DNA from 4 places in the Nonomuraea sp. LP-02 genome. Region 1 is predicted to be linked to each of the others. Evidence: riboswitches for the same ligand, from Rfam matches in the RefSeq annotation. Region 1 holds a riboswitch; each other region holds the start of a gene.
The links. Region 1 has a riboswitch for cyclic di-AMP ahead of SMD20_RS32125 (C40 family peptidase). Riboswitches for the same ligand answer to the same signal wherever they lie in the genome.
Positions count from the first base shown of each region.

Region 2: another riboswitch for cyclic di-AMP. It lies ahead of SMD20_RS08290 (CHAP domain-containing protein); the one in region 1 lies ahead of SMD20_RS32125 (C40 family peptidase).
Region 3: another riboswitch for cyclic di-AMP. It lies ahead of SMD20_RS37985 (C40 family peptidase); the one in region 1 lies ahead of SMD20_RS32125 (C40 family peptidase).
Region 4: another riboswitch for cyclic di-AMP. It lies ahead of SMD20_RS05985 (CHAP domain-containing protein); the one in region 1 lies ahead of SMD20_RS32125 (C40 family peptidase).

Region 1 covers NZ_JAXCLK010000001.1:6,821,142-6,826,288, reverse strand. Annotated here, with positions in the region: gene SMD20_RS32140 (RDD family protein) at 1-315, opposite strand, end outside; gene SMD20_RS32135 (RDD family protein) at 443-1,789, opposite strand; gene SMD20_RS32130 (amino-acid N-acetyltransferase) at 1,875-2,444, opposite strand; cyclic di-AMP (ydaO/yuaA leader) riboswitch at 2,721-2,871, shown strand; gene SMD20_RS32125 (C40 family peptidase) at 2,979-3,920, shown strand; gene SMD20_RS32120 (LuxR C-terminal-related transcriptional regulator) at 3,958-4,170, opposite strand; gene SMD20_RS32115 (cytochrome P450) at 4,640-5,147, shown strand, end outside.
Region 2 covers NZ_JAXCLK010000001.1:1,775,829-1,780,975, forward strand. Annotated here, with positions in the region: gene SMD20_RS08275 (GlxA family transcriptional regulator) at 1-813, shown strand, start outside; gene SMD20_RS08280 (FBP domain-containing protein) at 820-1,326, opposite strand; gene SMD20_RS08285 (TetR/AcrR family transcriptional regulator) at 1,395-1,985, shown strand; gene SMD20_RS08290 (CHAP domain-containing protein) at 1,973-2,647, opposite strand; cyclic di-AMP (ydaO/yuaA leader) riboswitch at 2,662-2,802, opposite strand; gene SMD20_RS08295 (LLM class F420-dependent oxidoreductase) at 3,001-3,870, opposite strand; gene SMD20_RS08300 (iron-containing redox enzyme family protein) at 3,993-5,018, shown strand; gene SMD20_RS08305 (hypothetical protein) at 5,083-5,147, shown strand, end outside.
Region 3 covers NZ_JAXCLK010000001.1:8,093,600-8,098,746, reverse strand. Annotated here, with positions in the region: gene SMD20_RS38005 (DsbA family protein) at 1-4, opposite strand, end outside; gene SMD20_RS38000 (O-methyltransferase) at 67-711, shown strand; gene SMD20_RS37995 (branched-chain amino acid aminotransferase) at 733-1,830, opposite strand; gene SMD20_RS37990 (3-isopropylmalate dehydrogenase) at 2,053-3,099, opposite strand; cyclic di-AMP (ydaO/yuaA leader) riboswitch at 3,212-3,353, shown strand; gene SMD20_RS37985 (C40 family peptidase) at 3,378-4,007, shown strand; gene serA (phosphoglycerate dehydrogenase) at 4,410-5,147, opposite strand, start outside.
Region 4 covers NZ_JAXCLK010000001.1:1,292,607-1,297,753, forward strand. Annotated here, with positions in the region: gene SMD20_RS05980 (PadR family transcriptional regulator) at 1-445, shown strand, start outside; gene SMD20_RS05985 (CHAP domain-containing protein) at 519-1,223, opposite strand; cyclic di-AMP (ydaO/yuaA leader) riboswitch at 1,236-1,371, opposite strand; gene SMD20_RS05990 (Gfo/Idh/MocA family protein) at 1,494-2,447, opposite strand; gene SMD20_RS05995 (aldo/keto reductase) at 2,468-3,289, opposite strand; gene SMD20_RS06000 (hypothetical protein) at 3,405-4,349, shown strand; gene SMD20_RS06005 (DUF6716 putative glycosyltransferase) at 4,352-5,147, shown strand, end outside.

The DNA of each region.
Region 1 (5,147 bases):
CAGGGCCGCCCTGGACGTCAGCGCCTCGGGAGACAGGCGAATCCGCATGATCGCCTTGCCGAACGTCCGGCCCCCGTGGGAATGGGCCCACCAGTCGTAGGCGGTATAACCGGCTCCGGCGACCAGCGCGGCGCCCACGCCGGGCAACCTGCCGTCCAACAGCCCCAACAACCCGACAGTCCGGAAGACGCCCCAGAGCGCGATGAACAGAATGTAATAGAAGACCCCGAAGACGAGCGCTTCAATCAGCCGGGCGCCGAGGCGTTCCCACCATTCCGCCGGCAGCGTGTCCGCTCGCGGCGCGGTCCCGGTCATAACCTCCACCTCGCGTCGTCGGCGGCCCCGAATGGGGGAGTGCGGATGTCACCATTCTGGTACGGCCCGGCGGGCAAAACATAGGGGCCGGCGGTAAGCCGGCCCCCAGGTTCGCGTCCCGCGCGGACTACTTGATCTTGACGACCACCGTACGCGCGAACTTGTCGGCGAACGTCTGCTGCAACGGCTTGTCCCAGAGCTGGGAGGCGCCGTTGAGTGCAACGCCCGCGTAGGCGAACACCCAGCCGAGCAGCGGGATGGCGTTGAGCACCCACCAGCCCCACGTGCCGCCGGCCCGCTTGAGCGCGGCGTCGTTCGGCAGGCCCTTGGGGGGCATGGGCTGGCCGACGAGGACGACCTTGATGCCCATCACCATCTTGCCGACGGTCTGGCCGCTCATCTTCAGGAGGAAGAAGTCGTAGGCCACCCAGAGGGCCGCCGCGATCAGCGCCGACAGGATGCTGACGACGAACGACGAGGCGATGCCACTGCTGCTGCCGTCGAGCGAGCTGTAGCTCGCCACGAAGAAGATGCCGAGGATCAGGCCCACGATGAAGTTGATGACGAACAGGATGACGCCGTCGATCAGCCTGGCCACCAGGCGCTGCCACCACTCGGCGAGCGGGGCGGGCGCGCCGGGCGGCTGGACGCCGACCGGCTGGCCGTAACCGGGCTGGCCGTAGCCCTGCTGCTGCCCGTAGCCCTGCTGGCCGTAACCCTGCTGACCGTACTGCTGGTCGCCGTACTGCTGGCCGTACTGCTGCTGCTGGCCGTAGCCCGGCTGGGACTGGCCCTGCTGCCCGTAGCCCTGCTGGCCGTAGTCGGGCTGCGACTGCGGCTGCTGGCCGTACTGAGGCTGCTGGCCGTAACCCTGGCCGTACTCGGGCTGGGACTGCGGCTGCTGACCGTAGCCCTGGCCGTAGTCGGGCTGCGACTGCGGCTGCTGGCCGTACTGAGGCTGCTGGCCGTAGCCGGGCTGGGTGCCGTACTGGCCCGAGGAGGGCTGCTGGCCGTAGCCGGGCTGCGACTGCGGCTGCTGACCGTACTGCGGCTGCTGGCCGTAGCCCGGCTGGGACTGGCCCTGCTGGCCGTAGCCCTGGCCGTAGTCGGGCTGGGACTGCGGCTGCTGGCCGTATTGGGGCTGCTGGCCGTAGCCCTGCTGCTGGCCGTACTGCGGCTGCTGGCCGTAGCCCTGCTGGCCGCCGTACTGGGGCTGCTGACCGTAGCCCTGCTGACCGTAGTCCGGCTGGGACTGCGGCTGCTGGCCGTATTGAGGCTGCTGGCCGTAGCCCTGCTGCTGCTGGTTGTAGGGGGACTGTCCGAAGGCGTCGTCCGCCCGGTAGCCGACCACGGTGGCGTCGGGGTCGGGCTCGCCGGGGTGACGGCCCTGGTGCTGCTGGCCGTAGGGGGGATTGCCAGGCGCGGAGTTCTCGCCGGATTCGTCTTGCGGATACGGCGGCTGTCCGGTGCTCACCGTGTCACCTCGCTTCGCGTGCGCATGTGGCACGTGTCAGGGCACATGCCTGTGCTGCCCAACGTATCGACATAGGTATCAACAATCACCTTTCCAATTGGTCAAGGTCCGCGTCACCCGATGTCAGATGGAGCAGCATGCGGGTGTTGCCCAGGGTGTTCGGCTTGACGTGCTCCAGGTCGAGGAACTCGGCCACACCCTCGTCGTACGAGGCCAGAAGTTCGGCGTAGACCTCCGGTGAGACCGGGGTCCCCTGGATAGGCCGGAACCCGTGCCTGGCGAAGAATTCGATCTCGAAAGTGAGACAGAACACCCGCCGCAGACCCAGATCCTTCGCCTGCTGTATGAGCGCCTCCACGATCCGGTGACCGATGCCCAAGCCCCGGACTTCCGGATCGACGGCGACCGTGCGGACCTCGGCGAGATCCTCCCACAGGACGTGCAGGGCGCCACAGCCGGCGACCCGCCCGCCGAGATCGGCTACCCAGAACTCCTGTACGTCCTCGTACAGCGTCACCGTGGTCTTCTCCAGGAGCCGGGGACCCGCGCCCGCGTAGGTGTCGACCAGGCGCCTGATGCCGCGGACGTCGGGCGTGCGGGCACGCCGGACCACCACCGCGGTCTCGGGCGCTGTCAGCTCGGCCACCTGCTCCATGGCTCTCCAGAGTACAGATGTCATTACGGCTCGGACCTAACTCCCTCAACCGCCCCGTACCCGGGGTCCCGCACGGCTGTCCAGGCGCAGGTCCGACGTTCGCCGACGCCGAGCAAAACCAAGGGCAAAAAGGACATAAAGTCTCTTCTGTACGCTTGATCACGAGATCACCTTGTGACCCTTCGGTTGTGAAACCTCAACAGATCAAGCAGTTCTGGTTGAGCAGGAACCGGGAGTGCATTAGTGTCCAGCGACGACGTTCCCCGCGTGTCGCACGCGGGAGACACGCCCAATTCCCGCAAGGGAAGCCGGGGACCCGCCGATGGCGCCCGCCGCACGCCATCACAGGGGTGAATCCGAAACGTTCGGTAGGGCTCCTCCGGCCCGAACCCGTCAGCTAACCCGGTAGGCGTCGAGGAAGGGAGCCGGTTGGTGAAGCGCACGCGCACGCGTGGGGACGAGAGGACGGCGGGCGGGAACGCCCCCCATCGGGAACGGTTCCGGCGACCGTTCCGCCTCGGAGCGGCGGTCCTGATGGCCGCCGCGTTACTGGCGGCCCCCATCGCCCCGGCGTCCGCGGAGCCCAAGCCCTCGCTCAAGGAGCTGTCGGAGCGGGTCGAGAAGCTGCACGTCGAGATCGAGACGCTCACGGAGCAGTACAACGGCCAGCGGGAGAAGTACAAAACCGCCAAGAAGGCCGCCGACGCCGCCCAGAAGACTTTGACCGACAGCCAGGCCGATCTCGCCGCCAAGCGCGCGAAGGCCGTCATGCTCGCTCAGAACGCCTACATCACCGGCGGGCTCAACCGCTCGCTCGCCTTCATGCAGTCCGACGATCCCGAGAAGTTCCTCGACCGGGCCGCGACCACGCACGCGCTGGAGACGCAGCAGAGCGAAGAGGTCAACCAGCTGCTCAAGGCCATGGACGCGGCCACCCGCGCCGAGGCCGGCGCCAAGACCCGCATGGAGGAGTTGCGCGGGATCGTGGCCGACCTCGACGCCAAGCGCGACAAGATCACCGCCCTCGTGGCCAAGACGGAGAGCAGCCTCTTCCGTCGCGCCCTCGGCGAGGCCGGGCAGCCCGGCACCCGCGCCGTACGCGTCAACCTGCCGATCCCCGGCACCGGCAAGGCCGCCGCGGCCGCCAGGTGGGCGCTCACGCAGCAGCTCAAGCCGTACGTGTGGGGCGCCGGAGGCCCCAGCTCCTACGACTGCTCCGGTCTGGTCATGGCCGCCTTCCGGCGCGTCGGCATCTCGCTGCCGCACTACACCGGCGACCAGTGGACCGCGGGCCGGCACATCTCACGCGAGGAGATGCGCCCAGGCGACCTGGTCTTCTTCTACAACGACCTGCACCACGTCGGCATCTACATCGGCGGGGGCATGATGGTGCACGCCCCGCGCACCGGCGACGTCGTACGAGTGGCCGCGCTCGGCAACCGGCCCTTCGCGGGCGCGGTGCGCATCGCAGACTGAGCCGGCATGACCCGGTTGATCCCTGCAGAGCGTCCCGTCAGATGAGATGGCGGCGTGCCGCCCAGGCCACGGCCTCGATGGCCGTGGCCACGCCGATGCGATCGCAGATGCCGCGCAGTCTTCGGCGCACCGTGCGTCCGCTGATGTCCAGACGTCTCCCCACTCGATCCACAGTGACGCCCTTGGCCAGCTCGCCGAGTAAAGCCAGATCCGCGTGGCTCAGCTCAACGCCTTCAGTGAGCACGTCCATCGGGAGCCCTCCCCCCCAACAGCAGAATTTGGACCTCACAACGGGCCAAAGCCGCTCGTCTCGCAGAAGGTAAACGCATCTCTGAAAGGTCGTCAAGCGTGATAAATCCCGCCCTTGACGAGCGCTATTGACATGATCGCGCATATGTGACCTACTCGCCATATGCCGACCGGACGCTGGATGCGCGATGACCGATCTCGTTGATCAGTCCGGGGGCTCCCCTCCACCCCCCTCGGGTCCGGCGGACGTTCTGGGTTTTGATCCCGCGGACCCCGGCTTTCTGGTTGATCCCTATGCGCGCTACCACGCGCTGCGCGAGCACGGGCCGATCTTCCGCACGCCCGCCGGGCTGTTCGTCCTGACCGATCACGAACTGTGCGGGGCCATGCTCCGCGACCCCCGTTTCGGTCACGGCCCCAATCCCATCAATCGCGTCAATCCAGGTCAGCCCGTCGAGTCATTTCTGCGTATGGATCCGCCCGATCACACCCGGTTACGTGGTCTGGTCAGCAGGGCCTTCACGCCCCGCATGGTCGAACGGCTGCGCCCGCGCGTCGAGGCCGTCACCGCCGGGCTGATCGCGGCGCTGCCCGAGGAGGGCGACCTGGTTTCCGGCTTCGCGTACCCGCTGCCGGTCATGGTGATCTGCGAGATGCTGGGGGTGCCGCCGGAAGATCACGAACGCTTCCAGGGCTGGAGCGAGACGGCCGCCCGCAGCCTTGACCCGATGCTTACAGCGGAGCTGATATCGGAAAGCGGGCGGTCCGGAAGAGAGTTTCGCGACTACTTCCGCGACCTCCTGGAGCTCCGGCGCCGGCAGCCCGGCGACGACCTGCTGAGCGCGCTCACCCGGGTCGAGGAGCTGACCGAGGGCGAGCTGCTGGCCACCTGCGTGCTGCTGCTCGTGGCCGGGCACGAGACGACCGTCAACCTCATCGCCAACGGGGTGCTCGCCCTGGTCCGCAACGGCCTGCTGC
Region 2 (5,147 bases), 5.0 Mb from region 1:
AGCGACGCCTTCACGATCGTCGCCCCGCACGGCCTGGAGGCGCTGCGCGAGGCGGACACCGTCGTCGTGCCGGGCTGCTCCGAGGGGGCCGCCCCGCCCGGCCCGGCGGCGCTGGAGGCGTTGCGCGCCGCGGCGGCCGGCGGTGTCCGGATCGCCTCCATCTGCGTGGGGGCGTTCACCCTCGCCGCCGCCGGGCTGCTCGACGGGCTCAGCGCCACCACGCACTGGGCCGCGGCGGCGCGGCTGGCGGAGGCGTACCCGCTGGTGGACGTGCGGCCGGCCGTCCTCTACGTGGACAACGGCCAGATCCTCACCTCCGCCGGCGCCGCGGCCGGGCTGGACCTGTGCCTGCACCTGATCCGGCGCGACCTCGGCTCGGCGGTGGCCGCCGACGCGGCCCGCCTGGCGGTGACGCCGCTGGAACGCGAGGGCGGACAGGCGCAGTTCGTCACGCACGCCCGGCCGCCGGCGCCGCGCGGCTCGCTGCTGGAGCCGGTGCTGTGCTGGATCGAGGACAACCTCGCCGCCGAGCTGACGCCGGCCGGCATGGCGGCGCGCGCCGGGATGAGCGAGCGCACCTTCGGCCGCCGCTTCCGCGAGCAGACCGGCACCACGCCGTTGCAGTGGCTGCTGCGCGCCCGGGTGCGGCGGGCCCAGCTCCTGCTGGAGACCACGGACCACGGCGTCGAGCGGGTCGCGGCGCAGGCCGGGTTCGGGTCGGCGACCGCGTTCCGTGAGCGGTTCAAGCGGGTGGTCGGCGTCACCCCGCAGTCCTACCGCGCCTCCTTCCGGACCCGCGGCCCTGCGGTCTGACCGGTCTCATGCAGATGTCGCGGCCACCTTGTCCAGGAAGGCGTACAGGTTCGTCCGGGTGCGGGCGAGTTTGTCCTCCAGGGTGAGGGACTCGTCGATGACGCCGCCGCCCGCGGCCTTCTTCCCGCCGCGCAGGTAGAGGGAGCAGGCGAGGTCGGCGCACATGTACTGGCCGACGGAGTTGCCCTGGCGGCCCGCCTCGCCGGTGCGGCGGGCGCTCATGAGCGCGACGCCGCCGTTGGTGTGCGTGGTCAGGCAGAGCGAGCACATGCTGCGCGCGGTGAAGCCGCGGGCCGCGCCCGAGGTCACGCGGAGCGCCACGCCGACGAGGGCGCCGTCGCGCTCGGCCACCAGGTACGCGCGTTCGGGCGCGCCCGGATCCCGCCAGCCGAGGAAGTCGAGGTCGTCCCAGGGCTGGTCGGGCAGGTCCTTCGGCACGTCGGCGCGCTTGGCCTCACCCTTCGAGCAGTTGATGAGGGACGCGCGGATCTCGCGCTCGGTGAGAGGTCTCATGAGCGGCGAGGCTAGTTTCCTTAATGCTATTATGCAAATGCTTAAAGGCTTTAAGTGATGGAGGGCACGTGGCACGAGCTGGACTGACCGCGGAACGCCTGACCCTGGCGGCGGCGGAGCTGGCCGACGAGCTCGGCTTCCACAACCTGACGGTCTCGGCGCTCGCCCGCCGGTTCGGCGTCAAGCCCGCCGCGCTGTACTCCCACGTCAGGGACGCCCAGGAGCTGCGGGTACGGGTGGCGGTCCTCGCGCTGGCCGAGCTCGCCGAGCGGGCCGCCGCCGCCCTCGCCGGCCGCGCCGGCAAGGACGCCCTGGTGGCCTTCGCCGACGCCTACCGCGGCTACGCTAAGGAACACCCCGGCCGGTACGCCGCCGGGCAGATCCAGCTCGACGACGAGACCGCCTACGCCAGCGCCGCCCGCCGGCACGCCGAGATGACCCGGGCCATCCTGCGCGGCTACGACCTGCCCGAGCCCGCCCAGACCGACGCCGTGCGCATGCTGCACAGCACGTTCCACGGTTTCGTCAGCCTGGAGACGCAGGGCGGCTTCGCCCGCACCCCGCGAGAGGTGGACGTGTCCTGGGCGAGAACCCTCGACGCCCTCGACTCGGTGCTCAGGAATTGGCCTCCGGACGAACCGGGAGGTCAGGCGGCGTAGTTCGGGTAGCCGTAGCCGACGACCTGGGAGGTCGGGCGGACTCGCTCCTCGACCTTGCCGTTGCCGGTGTTGCCCTCGATCGTGGAGATCGTGCCGTCGCCGTTGTCCTTGACGACGAAACCGACGTGGTTGATGGCGCTCAGGCTCTTGCTGCCGCTCCAGGAGAAGAACACCACGGCGCCGGGCTTGGCCTCGGTGCCCCAGCGGTCGTTGGCGGCGAACCACTTGGCGTGGGAGACGGTGTAGGCGTCCCAGCCGATCTGGGAGCGGGCGCCGCTCTGCTCGCCGACCCAGGAGACGAACATCGAGCACCAGGGGGCGTTCAGGTAGGCGTTCCTGTTGCCGCCGTCGCGCAGGACGGTCTCGCCGGCGCGGGGCGAGTCGGCGTACCACTGCTGGAACTTGGTGCCGCCGCCGGCGGCGTTCTCGGACGTGCCCACCTGGGCGCGGGCGAGGTCCAGCACCTGATGGGCGGTGACGTTCACGCGCGCGTCGCGGTTGCTGACGCCCTGCTGGGCGGCGGCCGCGGGCTGCGCGGAAGTGCTGTCGGCGGCCGCGGTCACGGCGGCGGTGGCGCCCAGGGCGGACACGGCGAGGGCCCCGCTCACCGCCAGCTTCGCGGCGTTCAGCTTCGGGGCACGGATGAAACGGCTGATGGCCATGAGGGATTGCTCCTTTGTGCTTCCGTGCCGCTTACCGGGTTAGCTGACGGGTTCGGGCGTGCGGAAGCTGCCCTACGGCACACGGACGTGCCGATTCACCCCGGTCGAGAACGGGTCCCCGGTTCCGCCTGTGGCGGATTCAGCGGCCGCGGGCATCGAAGGCCCGCGGTGGGAGTGGGATCGTACGCGGCGCCCGCGACGCGGACGCAGGCGAGCGCGGCCCGGTGGTCACTCGCTCCACGGCTGAGGTCGAGGCCACGCTCACTGGACGGTACAACACCCCTCTGACCTGCGTCATTCCCCGGTCACGAAATCCCCATGACGGGCGGCGAAGGTAATGCGCCGGTGTGCTCTCAGCCGCGTTCCAGTCCGAGCGCGGCGGCGGCCTCCTCCAGTGCGTCCAGATGTCCCTCGACCGGGCCGAGGCCGGCCCCCATCGTGTTGATCGCGAGATGCGTCGCGCCCGCCTCCCGCCAGCGTCCGGCGAGGTCTGCCAGCTCCCCGGCGTCGCCCGTCCACCCCACCCGGCCCTCCATGCCGAGCCCGGACGGGTCGCGGCCGGCCTGCGTGGCGGCCTCCTCGACCATGGCCTTGGCCTGGTCGAGCTCCGGCCCCGGAGCCATCTGGGGGAACCAGCCGTCGGCCAGCCGCCCCGCCCGCCGGTAGGCCGGGGGCGACTGCGCGCCGAACCAGACCGGGATCGGCCGCTGCACCGGCAGCGGCGCGAGCCCGGCGGCGCTCACCCGGTGGTGCTCGCCCTCGAAGGTGACGGTCTGCTCGCACCAGAGCCGGCGCATCACGGCGACCTGCTCCTCGATCCGCTTCCCGCGGGTGCGGAAGTCCGCGCCGAGCGCTTCGTACTCGACGTGGTTCCAGCCCAGCCCCACGCCCATGCGGAAGCGCCCGCCGGTCAGCAGGTCGACCTCGGCGGCCTGTTTGGCGGCCAGCACCGCCTGCCGCTGCGGCAGGATGATGATGCCGGTGACCAGCTCCAGCGACGTCAGCGCGGCCAGGTAGCCGAACAGCACCATCGGCTCGTGGAAGGTGGTGTGCACGTCGTAGGGGCCGCTCCAGCCCTGGTGCACGGCCGGGTCGGCGCCCACGACGTGGTCGTAGGCGAGCAGGTGGCGAAAGCCCAGCTCCTCGACGCGCCGGCCGTAGGCGCGTACGGCGCCCGGGTCCGCGCCGATCTCGGACTGCGGGAAGACGACACCGATCTGCATGCGTGGCTCCTGTCATCGTGATCTTCCCTCCCATCATCGCGGGCCTGTCGCGCCCGGCCCGCGACCGCCACGCTGCCCGGGGCGCGCGGTTTGGGCCTCAGGGCCCCGGGCAGCGGAGCCTGATGCGCCTGCCCGCCGCTCGCGGCCCCATCACCGCCGAGCTCTTCGAACGTCTCGCCGGGCCGCCCGCCGACCTGGACCCGCCGCCGGCGGCGCCGCGCCCCTGCGCCACGGCCCTGGCGGACGGCGACCTGCAGCTCGCCCTGTTCGCCTGCTACGAGCTGCACTACCGCGGCTTCGCCGGCGTGGACGACCGCTGGGAGTGGCAGCCGTCGCTCCTGGGCTTCCGGCGCGAGCTCGAACGCCGTCTGGAGGGCGCGCTCGCGGACGCCGTGCCGCGTCCCGCGCCGGTGCCGCCCCAGCAGGTACGCCGCGCGCTCAAGGAACTGGTCGCCCACGACGAGCAGCAGGGGCCGGGCCTGGCGGCGTACCTCCAGCGCGAGGCCGACCTCGACCGGTTCCGCGAGTTCGTCGTCCACCGCTCGATCTACCACCTGAAGGAGGCCGACCCGCACACCTGGGGCATCCCGCGCCTGCACGGCCGGCCCAAGGCCGCGCTGGTGGAGGTCCAGTCCGACGAGTACGGCGGCGGCAGGCCCGAGCGCATGCACGCCGAGCTGTTCCGCGGCACCATGACCGCCCTGGACCTGGACGACTCCTACGGCGCCTACCTGGGCCGGGTGCCGGGCATCACGCTGGCCGTCTCCAACGTCATGTCGCTGTTCGGGCTGCACCGCCGGCTGCGCGGCGCGCTGGCCGGGCACCTCGCCGCGCTGGAGATGACCTCGTCGCTGCCCAACCGCCGCTACGCCACGGCCCTGCGCAGGCTCGGCGGGGACGCCGAGGCGACCCGCTTCTACGACGAGCACGTCCAGGCCGACGCCGTGCACGAGCAGGTCGCCGCGCACGACCTGTGCACCGGGCTGGCGACGCAGGAGCCGCCGCTGACCGGCGACATCCTGTACGGCGCGGCGTGCGCCCTGGCCGTCGAGCGGCTGTGGGCGGAGCACGTGCTGGGCTGCTGGGAGCAGGGCGCGACCTCGCTGGAGGACGAGACGGTCGCCGCGACTAACCCACTAAATCAGTAGGTCTTGACGGATTTACTCCTCCGTGGTGTCCTCAAGTCGGCCGACCGCCGGAGAGGGGCACCCCATGAGCACCCGAGAAGAACCTCCTGAGAGCCGTACCGCGTTCAACGAGGACTGGGCGGCGACCCT
Region 3 (5,147 bases), 1.3 Mb from region 1:
TCATACATTCGCCCACTCTCAGCTTGTCGATCGCGCAGACCCTACCGGAACGGAAACAATGGCCGTATGAAGGCACACCTCCTGACCCCGGCCGTGGCGCGTTACGTGTACGAGCACTCGACCAAGCCCGACCCCCTGCTGGAGCGACTGGCCCAGGAGACCATGGAGGTCACCGGCGACAGCGCGGGGATGCAGATCTCCCCCGACCAGGGCACGTTCCTCACGATGATCACCCAGGTCATGGCCCCCCAGGTGGCCGTGGAGGTGGGCACGTTCACCGGCTACTCGTCGATCTGCATCGCCCGGGGCCTGCGCGGCGGCCGGCTGCACTGCTTCGACGTGAGCGAGGAGTGGACCTCGATCGCGCGCCGCTACTGGGCGGAGGCCGGGGTGGCCGACCGGGTGACGCTCACCCTGGGCCCGGCGCTCGACACCCTCGCCGGCTTCGACCAGACCGTCGACCTGGCCTTCGTGGACGCCGACAAGGGCAACTACCCCGGCTACTACGAGCTGCTGATCGAGCGCATGCGGCCGGGCGGGCTGCTCATCGCCGACAACACGCTGCGCCGCGGGCACGTGGCCGACCCGTCCCACGACGAGCCGACCACGGTGGAGATCCGCCAGTTCAACGACCTGGTGATCGAGGACCCGCGGGTGAGCGTGCTCATGCTGCCGGTCGCCGACGGCATGACGCTGATCACCAAGCACTGAGACGGGCGCGGGTCCCCGGGGTCAGGCGATCTTGTGGACCCAGCCGTGCGCGTCGGGGCGGGCTCCGTACTGGATGCCGACCAGTTCCTCGCGCACCCGCATCGTCACCGGGCCGGGCGTGCCGTCGGCGACCGTCCAGGCCCGGTCGGCGCCCTTGACCGAGCCGACCGGGGTCACCACGGCGGCCGTGCCGCAGGCGAAGACCTCGGTCAGGTCGCCCGACTCGCACGCCGACTGCCACTCGTCGACCGAGACGAGCCGCTCCTCGGTCTCCAGGCCGAGGTCGCCGGCCAGCTCCAGGATCGACTCGCGGGTGATGCCGGGGAGCAGGGTGCCGGTCAGGGCGGGCGTGACGAGCTTGTTGCCGAAGACGAAGAACAGGTTCATCCCGCCCATCTCCTCGACGTACTCGTGGGACTGGGCGTCCAGCCACACGACCTGGTCGCAGCCGTTCTCGACGGCCTGGCGCTGGGCGACGAAGGCGGCGGCGTAGTTGCCGCCGCACTTGGCGAAGCCGGTGCCGCCGGGGGCGGCCCGGGTGTACTCGGTGGACAGCCACACCGAGACGGGCTTGACGCCACCGCTGAAGTACGAAGCCGCCGGCGAGGCGATGACCATGTACGTGTAGGTCCTGGACGGGTAGTTGACCCCGAGCCCGGCCTGCGTGGCGATCATGAAGGGCCGCAGGTAGAGGCTGTGCCCCTCGGTGGTCGGCACCCACTCCTCGTCGGTGCGGACGAGAAGTTCGAGCGACTCGACGAACGTCTCCTCGGGCAGCTCGGGCATGGCCATGCGGGCGGCCGAGCGGTTGAAGCGGGCGGCGTTGGCGTACGGGCGGAACATCACGATGGAGCCGTTGGCCTGCCGGTACGCCTTCAGGCCCTCGAACAGCTCCTGCGCGTAGTGGAAGACCGCGGTGGCCGGGTCGAGCGAGAGCGGCCCGTACGGCGTCAGCCGGGCGTCGTGCCAGCCGCGGCCCTCGGTGTAGTCGATCGTGATCATGTGGTCGGTGAAGGACTGCCCGAAACCGGGGTTCGTCAGTACCTGCTCCCGCTCGGCCGCGGTGCGAGCGTGGTCGGATAGCTGCACGTCGAAGCTGAGCTTCTGAGCGATGGTCATGACGCTGGTCCTTCTCTCTGCGATTTCGCGAAAATCTACCGAATCCTGAGGGTCCGTGGACCCGCTACGGCGCGGCAGCCCTGCCCGAAGGCAGCTAGTACTTCCTATTGTCTCGCCATATGGGATGACAAGCTGTCGTTGGGCGATTCGGCCGCTTGGACAGCAAAAAGCGCCTGGCGATCCAGGTGCGGACCGCCAGGCGCGTGGGGAGGCTAGGCGGCCCTAGCTGGATACTCGCGCGGTGATGTCGTCGCCGATCTGCGAGGTGGTGCGGCCGGTCCAGCCGGTCAGCCGCTCGACGATGTCGTCGGCGACCGCCTGCTCGACCTTGGCCGCCTCGGCGCTCAGACCGAGGTGGTCGAGGAGCATGGCGACCGACAGGATGGTGGCGGTCGGGTCGGCCTTGCCCTGGCCCGCGATGTCGGGGGCGCTGCCGTGCACCGGCTCGAACATGCTGGGCGCCGTGCGCTCGGGGTTGATGTTGCCGCTCGCGGCCAGGCCGATGCCGCCCGCGATGGCCGCGCCGAGGTCGGTGATGATGTCGCCGAACAGGTTGTCGGTGACGACGACGTCGAAGCGCCCCGGCTGGGTCACGAAGAACATCGACGCCGCGTCGATGTGGCAGTAGTCGGTGGTGACCTCGGGGTATTCCTCGGCCACCCGGTTGACCGTGCGCTGCCACAGGTCGCCGGCGAAGGTGAGGACGTTGGTCTTGTGGACCAGCGTCAGCTTCTTGCGCGGGCGGCTCTGGGCCTTGTCGAAGGCGTAGCGGACGACGCGCTCGACGCCGTAGGCGGTGTTGAGCGACTCCTGGGTGGCGATCTCGTGCGGCGTGCCGCGCCGCATGGCGCCGCCGGTGCCCGCGTAGAGGCCCTCGGTGCCCTCGCGGACCACGATCATGTCGATGTCCTCGGCCGCGGTGTCGGCCAGCGGGGTCTCGACGCCGGGGAAGAGCTTGACCGGGCGCAGGTTGACGTAGTGGTCGAACTCGAAGCGCAGCCGCAGCAGCAGGTCGCGCTCCAGGATGCCCGGGGGAACGCTGGGGTCGCCCACCGCGCCGAGCAGGATCGCGTCGTAGCCGCGCAGCTCCTGCAGCACCGAGTCGGGCAGCGTCTCGCCGGTGCGGTGGTATCGCGCCGCGCCCAGGTCGTAGTGCGTGGGCTCGATCTTCGTGCCGACGGCTTCGAGGACCTTGAGCCCTTCGGTGACGACCTCGGTGCCGATGCCATCGCCGGGGATGACGGCCAAGCGGATGTTACGCGACTCCATGCCGGTACCTTACCGGCTCGTCTCGCCTGACGAACACTCGGTCTCATTTTTCGGACTGTTTCCCAGAAGTCCGATTTGTGAAGGTTTGCGATCTTTTGACTGATTCGTTAGCGTCCGTGCCCTGCCTAATCCACGCGGCGGTTCGCGTGGAGCCGGGGACCCACTTTCCCCCTGGGGCGAATCGGCACGCGCCGTAGGGCTGCTTCCAAGCCCGAGCCCGTCAGCTAACCCGGTCGGCCGTATGGAAGGACAGTCCCCTGTCTCGCATCGCCATTCTCGTGGCGGCGGGCGCGACCGGCCTCGCCGTGCTCGCCTCCCCTGCCCAGGCATCCACCCCCAGCCAGACCAAGCCCGACCAGACCAAAACCGCACAGACCAACCCTGACCGCGTGCCCAAGGCCGAAACCCTCGACCAGCGCGCACTCACCACCACGCTCACCGGTCCGGAACTCAAGAAGATCCGGGACAGGCAGAGCAGGCCCGCCTGGAAGATCGCGCTGAACTTCGCCCTGAAAAAACAGGGCATCCCGTACCTATGGGGCGGGACCGGCCCAGGCGGATACGACTGCTCGGGGCTCATGCTCCGGGCGTACCAGAAGGCGGGGATCCAGTTGCCCCGCGTCACCAATGACCAGTACGCGGCGTTCGACAAAAAGGTCTCCTGGGACCACCTCAAGCCCGGTGACCTGGCCTTCTTCAGCAACCTCGGCCACGTCGGGATGATCTCCCGGCCCGGCTACATGGTGCACGCGCCCCGCACCGGGGACGTCATCAAGGAGGAGAAGCTGTCGAGCTGGCGCAGGAGCGCCTTCGTCGGCGCCGTACGGCCCGACCGCAAGGGCGTGCGGGAGTGGGCGAAGCAGCAGAAGGAGCCTGCACCGCCCATGCCCGTCGCGTCGGTGCTCTGACCGGCGTCTCCGATGCGAGCCGGGGCCCTACCGGCCGGACTCCTGCGGGGCGCCGCCGTTGTCGCGGCGGTCCAGCGCGGTCTGCAGGGCCTCGGCGGCCTCGTCCTTGTGGTCTTCGGCACGGTTATAGGCGTACATCTCGTACATGATCGTCAACTCGTTTCGCGAGGAGGCGTTACTGACGGGAGGGACTTACCGGCCGACGCGACGCCGTTCACCGCGGCGAGTCGCCGACCTGCCCTAACAGGCCTCGCCGCGGCAGGTAATGAGTACGAGCACCTGGCGCATGTACTTCCACGTTAACCGAGGAATCTCGTTGGATGTCCTAGCATCCCGCATGCTGAGACAACGAAAGGCCGCCGCCCGGTCCGGGCGGCGGCCTTTCGCGCGAGGCGGGGAGTGTCAGTCCTCCAGGTCCACCGAACGGCCGCTCTCGGCGCCGATCTCGGCCACGATCTGGTCGACGATGTCGGCCGGGATCGCCGAGTCGACGGTCAGCGCGATGAGCGCCTTGCCGCCCTTGACGTCGCGGGCCACCTGCATGGAGGCGATGTTGACGCCGTGCTCGCCGAGCAGGCGGCCGACCACGCCCACGATGCCGGGACGGTCGGCGTAGGTGAAGAACGCGAGGTGCGCCGTCGGCTCGATCTCCATCTCGTAGCCGTTGACCTCGACGATCTTGGTGATCTGGCGGGGCCCGGACAGCGTGCCTGACACCGAGACCTGGCGGCCGTCGGCCAGCACGCCGCGGACGGTCACCACGTTGCGCCAGTCGGGGCTCTCGGAGCTCGTGATCAGCTCGACGGCGACGCCGCGGTCCTTGGCCAGCAGCGGCGCGTTGACGTAGGTGACCTGCTCCTCGATCACGTCGGCGAAGACGCCCTTGAGCGCGGCCAGCTCGATGACCCGCACGTCCTGGGAGGCGATCTCGCCGCGCACCTCGACGTCGAGCTTGGTGGCGACCTCGCCGGCCAGCGCGGTGAACACCCGGCCCAGCTTCTCGGCCAGCGGCAGGCCCGGCTTGACGTCCTCGGCGACGGCGCCGCCCTGGACGTTGACCGCGTCCGGCACGAACTCGCCCGCGAGCGCCAGCTTCACGCTCCGCGCGACCTGGGTGCCGGCCTTCTCCTGGGCCTCGTG
Region 4 (5,147 bases), 5.5 Mb from region 1:
GATGGAGCAGGCCGGGCTCATCGAGGGCCAGAAGGAGATCCGGGGCACCAGATTGAGCCGGACCGTCTACTCCATCACCGAGCGCGGGCTGGCGGAGCTGCGCGCCTGGCTCGGCACCGCCCACACCCCGCCGCCGGCGCGGGACGCGTTCTTCCTGCAGGCGCTGTTCTTCGACATGATCGAGCCGGACCGGGCGGCGTCGGTGCTCAAGGCGTTCATCGCCGAGCAGGAGCAGCTCGCCGCCGAGTGGCGGGCGCACAGGGAGGCGCTGCTGGCCAAGGACACGCCCCTGCTCAAGGAACGGCTGAAGAACCGCCCGGCGGCCGAGCACGATCGCATCGCCGCGCTGAAGGCGCACGTGTTCGCGGGCCAGATCGCCGTCGCGACGGCCCGCGCCGCGTGGGCCCGCGAGAGCCTGCGGCTGCTGGAGGAGCCCACACCCTGACGCGGGCGGGGCCGGACACGCGACGAGCGCGCGTCCCCGGGCGATGGGGACGCGCGCTCGTACGTGGGTGAGGTCAGGAGGCGTACTCGGGGTAGCCGTAGCCGACGACCTGCCACTTCGGCCGGACGCGCTCCTCCACCTTGCCGTTGCCGGTGTTGCCCTCGATGGTGGAGATGGTGCCGTCCTGGTTGTCCTTCTCGACGAACCCGACGTGGTTGATGGCGTCGAGGTCCTTGCTGCCGCTCCAGGAGAAGAAGACCACCGCGCCGGGCTTGGCGGCGGTGCCGAAGCGGTCGTTGTTCTTGAACCACTTGGCGTGGGCGACGGTCCAGGCGTCCCAGCCGATCTGCGGGCGGGCGCCGGTCTTCTCGCCGACCCAGGAGACGAACATCGCGCACCAGGGGGCGTTGAGGTAGCCGGCCGGGGTGCCGCCGTCGCGGGCGATGGTCTCGGCGGCCCGCTTCGAGTCGGCGTACCACCGCTGGTACGGGGTGCCGCCGCCGGCGGAGTTCTCGCTGGTGCCCACCTGGGAGCGGGCCATGGACAGCACCTGGGCGGCGGTGACCTGGATCTTGTTCTCCTCGGCGCGGGAGCGCTGGGCGGCGCGGTCGACCGGGTTCTTGACAGTGTCGCTGACGGTGTTGCCGTGCTGTCCGGCGGCCGACGCGGTCTCGGCGTTCGCGGCCTGCGGGCCGAGCGCGGCGGCGGCCACGGCCGTGCCGAGGACGGCGTAGGCGATCTTCATCTTTCGGGCAGCGGTGAAGCCGTGCTTGGCCATCGAGGGGGTTACTCCTTGCTTCCATGCCGCTTACCGGGTTAGCTGACGGGTTCGGACGTGGAAGCTGCCCTACGGCACGTGGTGCCGATTCACCCCAAAGGACGTGGGTCCCCGGTTCCGCGCGTGGCGGATTCAGCGGTCACAGGACGATCCTGTGATGTTCTTTCACTTGCGATGGTCAGACATACTCCGACAAAACGGACGTATGCCCTGAGATGCCCCATAAGGTAATACACACGGCAAGGAGATGACAAATCCCTAAAAGCCTGGTCAGGACAGTTGTTGCCGGGCGTCGGCCAGCAGCCCCATCATGGCAAGGGATTCGTCGAGCGGCATGATCGCCGATTCGGTCCGGCCCTCGGCCACCGCGGCCCGCACCTCGCGCACCTCACCCGCGTAGCCGTTGTCGGCCGGATCGAGCAAGTGCTCCTCGGGCTCCATGCCGGGCGCCGACAGCACGATCCGCTCCGGCGCCCAGAACGCCGCCGGGATCTCCGCCCGCATGCCCGTGCCGACCACGTGGGCGGAGTTGGGGTAGTGCGCGAGCAACGAGGTCGCCACCACGGCGTGCCGCCCCCCGGAGTACGTCAGCAGCCCCGCCGCCTCGGCGTCCACGCCGTTGGGCGCGAGCGACCCGGTGACGCGCAGGCCCTCGGGCATGCCGAGCAGGAGCTGCGCCAGCCCGAACGGATAGATGCCGAGGTCGAGCAGCGCGCCGCCGCCCAGCTCGGGAGCCCACAGCCGGTGCGCCTCGTCATAGGGATGGGCGAAGCCGAAGGACGCCTGCACCGAGCGGATCTCCCCGAAGCGCTCGTCGGTGGCGATCATGCGGATCAGCGGGTTGAACCGCATCCACATGGCCTCCATGAGGAAGACGCCCGCCTCGCGCGCCAGGCGCACCATCGTCTCGGCGTCCGCCACGCTCGCCGCGAGCGGCTTCTCGCACAGCACGGCCTTGCCGTTCGCGATGGCGGCCACGGCCACCGGGAGGTGCTGGGCGTGGGGCGTGGCGACGTAGATCGCGTCCACGGCCGGGTCGGCGCACAGGTGCTCGTAGGAGCCGTACGCCGACTCCGCGCCGAGTGTCGCGGCCAGCGCCCGCGCCCTGCCGAGGTCGCGGGAGCCGACGGCGGCCACCCGCATGCCCGGCTCGGCCGCGATGGCCGCCCCCACGGTCTGGGCGATGCCGCCGGTCGCCGCTATGCCCCAAGCAAAATCTCGCACAAGGCGAGATCGTAGAGGGTTCAGGTGGCGTTGAAGGTGTCGGGGTCGGGGCCGAGGCGCTTGCCCTGGTTGAGCGCTCCGATGGCGGCCATGTCCTCGGTGTCGAGGATGAAGCCGAACACGTCGATGTTCTCCTTGATGCGCGCCGGGGTGACCGACTTCGGGATCACCACGTTGCCGAGCTGCAGGTGCCAGCGGAGCACGATCTGGGCGGGCGTCCTGCCGTACTTCCCCGACAGCACCGCCAGCGCCGGATCCTCCAGCAGGCCCCTGCCCTGGCCGAGCGGGCTCCACGCCTCCGTGAGGATGCCGTTGGCCTCGTGGAACTCGCGCATCTCGCGCTGCTGCAGATAGGGATGGAGCTCGATCTGGTTGAGCGACGGCGTGATGCCCGTCTCCTCCATCAGCCGGGTGAGGGTGGGGACGGTGAAGTTGGACACCCCGATCGCCCTGGCCCGGCCGTCCCGGTAGATCTTCTCCAGGGCCTTCCACGCCTGGACGTACTTGTCCTGCCGCGGCACCGGCCAATGGATGAGGAACAGGTCGACGTGATCGAGGCCCAGCCGGGCCAGGCTCTCGTCGAAGGCCTGCTCGGCGCGGCCGTGGTCGCCGTTCCACAGCTTGGTCGTGACGAACACCTTCTCGCGCGGCAGCCCGCTCGCGCGCACGGCCCGGCCCACGCCCTCCTCGTTGCCGTAGGCGGCGGCCGTGTCGATGTGCCGGTAGCCGGCCTCCAGCGCGGTGCGCACGGCCTGCTCGGCCTCGTCGCCGGGGACCTGCCAGACGCCGTACCCCAGCTGCGGGATCTGCACGCCGTCGGTGTTGAGCATGAGCGAGTTCATAGCCTCCATTGTTCACGTCGCGTTCCTGGCGGCTTAAGGCGGCGGGGGTAACTTAACGGCGTCATGGACGGGCCATCACCCTGCTGGGGAGGCCCATCGGCCGGGAGGGGCAGGAGTGGTCGGACAGGCGTCGGCCTGGGTGGAGTCACCGCTCCAGATGCTGTGCGCCGTCGAGGCCCACCACGCGGGTCTCCTCGGGCCCGTGACCACGATCGTGCCGCGCGCGGGGCTGCGCGCGCTGAAGGCCACCCGCGCGGAGCTGCGTTCCCTCGGGCCGCCCGCGGGGCTGGTGCTGGCCGATCCGCGTGAACGCATGCCGCGCCGGGTCGTCGCGGTCGGCGACGCCTTCTCCGGCAGGGTGCAGGTGCGCTGGCTGGCCTCGTGGCCCGGCCGGGTCGTCATCGTGGACGACGGCCTCGCCACGCTGCGCCTGCTGGAGCTGCTGGCGGCCGGGCCGTCGCGCCCGCTGCTGCGCGCCCGCGCCGAGCCGTCCGTGCCGCGCGCCGCACTCGGCCTGGCCGCCGCGCTGCGGCTGCGCCTCAGCCGGGTGTCGGTCTTCACCGCGCTCGACGTGGACGACAAGCTCGCCGAGGCCGTCCGCGCCGCCGGCGTCGAGCTGGTCCGGCACGACTTCGCCTGGCTGCGCGCCCAGCCGCCGAGCCCGTACGGCCCCGCCGAGCACACGGTCGTCCTCGGCACCTCGCTCGTCCGCAACGGCCTGGTGCACCGCGGCCGCTACCTGCGCTGGCTGACCGACCTGGCCGCCCGCGAGCCGCTCGCGTATTACCCGCACCGCCGCGAGGACCCGGTGGACGTGGCGCTGATCGGGGAGCTGCCCGGCGTCACCGTGCACGAGGCGGGCGCGCCCGCCGAGCTGACCCTGCGCGGCCTGCGCCCGGACCAGCGGGTGCTCAGCCTCCCCTCGACCGCCGTCACCTCGCTGCGGGTCCTGCTCGGCCCGCGCGGCGTCGCCGTCGAGCCCGTGGACGTGCCTGACGACTGGTGGACCAGCAGGGCGGCGCCCGCCCTGCGCTCGCATCTGACGGGAGTGCCTGGTTGAACGTGTTGGCGGTGGCCGACTCCGACTCGTACCTGAAGTGGGCGGCCTGCCTGCTCGACGACCTGCCCGGGGGCTCTTCCCCGGACCTGGTGGTGGTCCGTACGCCGATCGCGCCCTCGCCCGAGCAGATCGCCGCCGCGGTGAGCGGGCGCGGCCGGCCCGCGCCGCCGGTGCTGTCGGCCCGGTCGGTGCGCCGGCTGGCCGAGCGCACCCGGCCCGACGTGATCCTCGTGGCCTGTACGGGACCGGTGGTGGACGTGCTCGTGTCCGGCGTGCTGGACGGGCTGCGGCCCCGGCCGGTGTTCGTCAGCGGGCTGCCGGGCATCTCGGTGCCGGCGACGGAGAAGGCGTGGATCTACCGCAGCGGCTGCGACCTGTTCGTGGTGCACAGCGAGCGGGAGGTGGCCGAGTTCGGCGAGATCGCCGGGCGGCTCGGCGGGGGAGGGGCGGTCGGGCTGGCCCGGCTGCCGTTCCTGCGCGCGGGCGCGGCCCGGGCGGGCGGCGACCGGGTGGTCTTCGCCACCCAGGCCAAGGTGCCGCGCGGGCGCGAGCAGCGCGAGCGGATCCTGGTCGCTCTCGCCGAGCTGGCTCGGCGCCGGCCGGACCTGGACGTCGTGGTCAAGCTGCGGGCCCTGGAGGACGAACGGCAGACGCACCGCGAACGCCACCACTACCAGCGGCTCTGGCGCGAGATGGGCGAGCCGGGGCGGCTGCGCTTCGCCGCCGGGCCGATGCACGAGCAGCTCGCGAACGCGGCCGGGTTCGTCACCGTCAGCTCGACGGCGGCGCTGGAGGCGA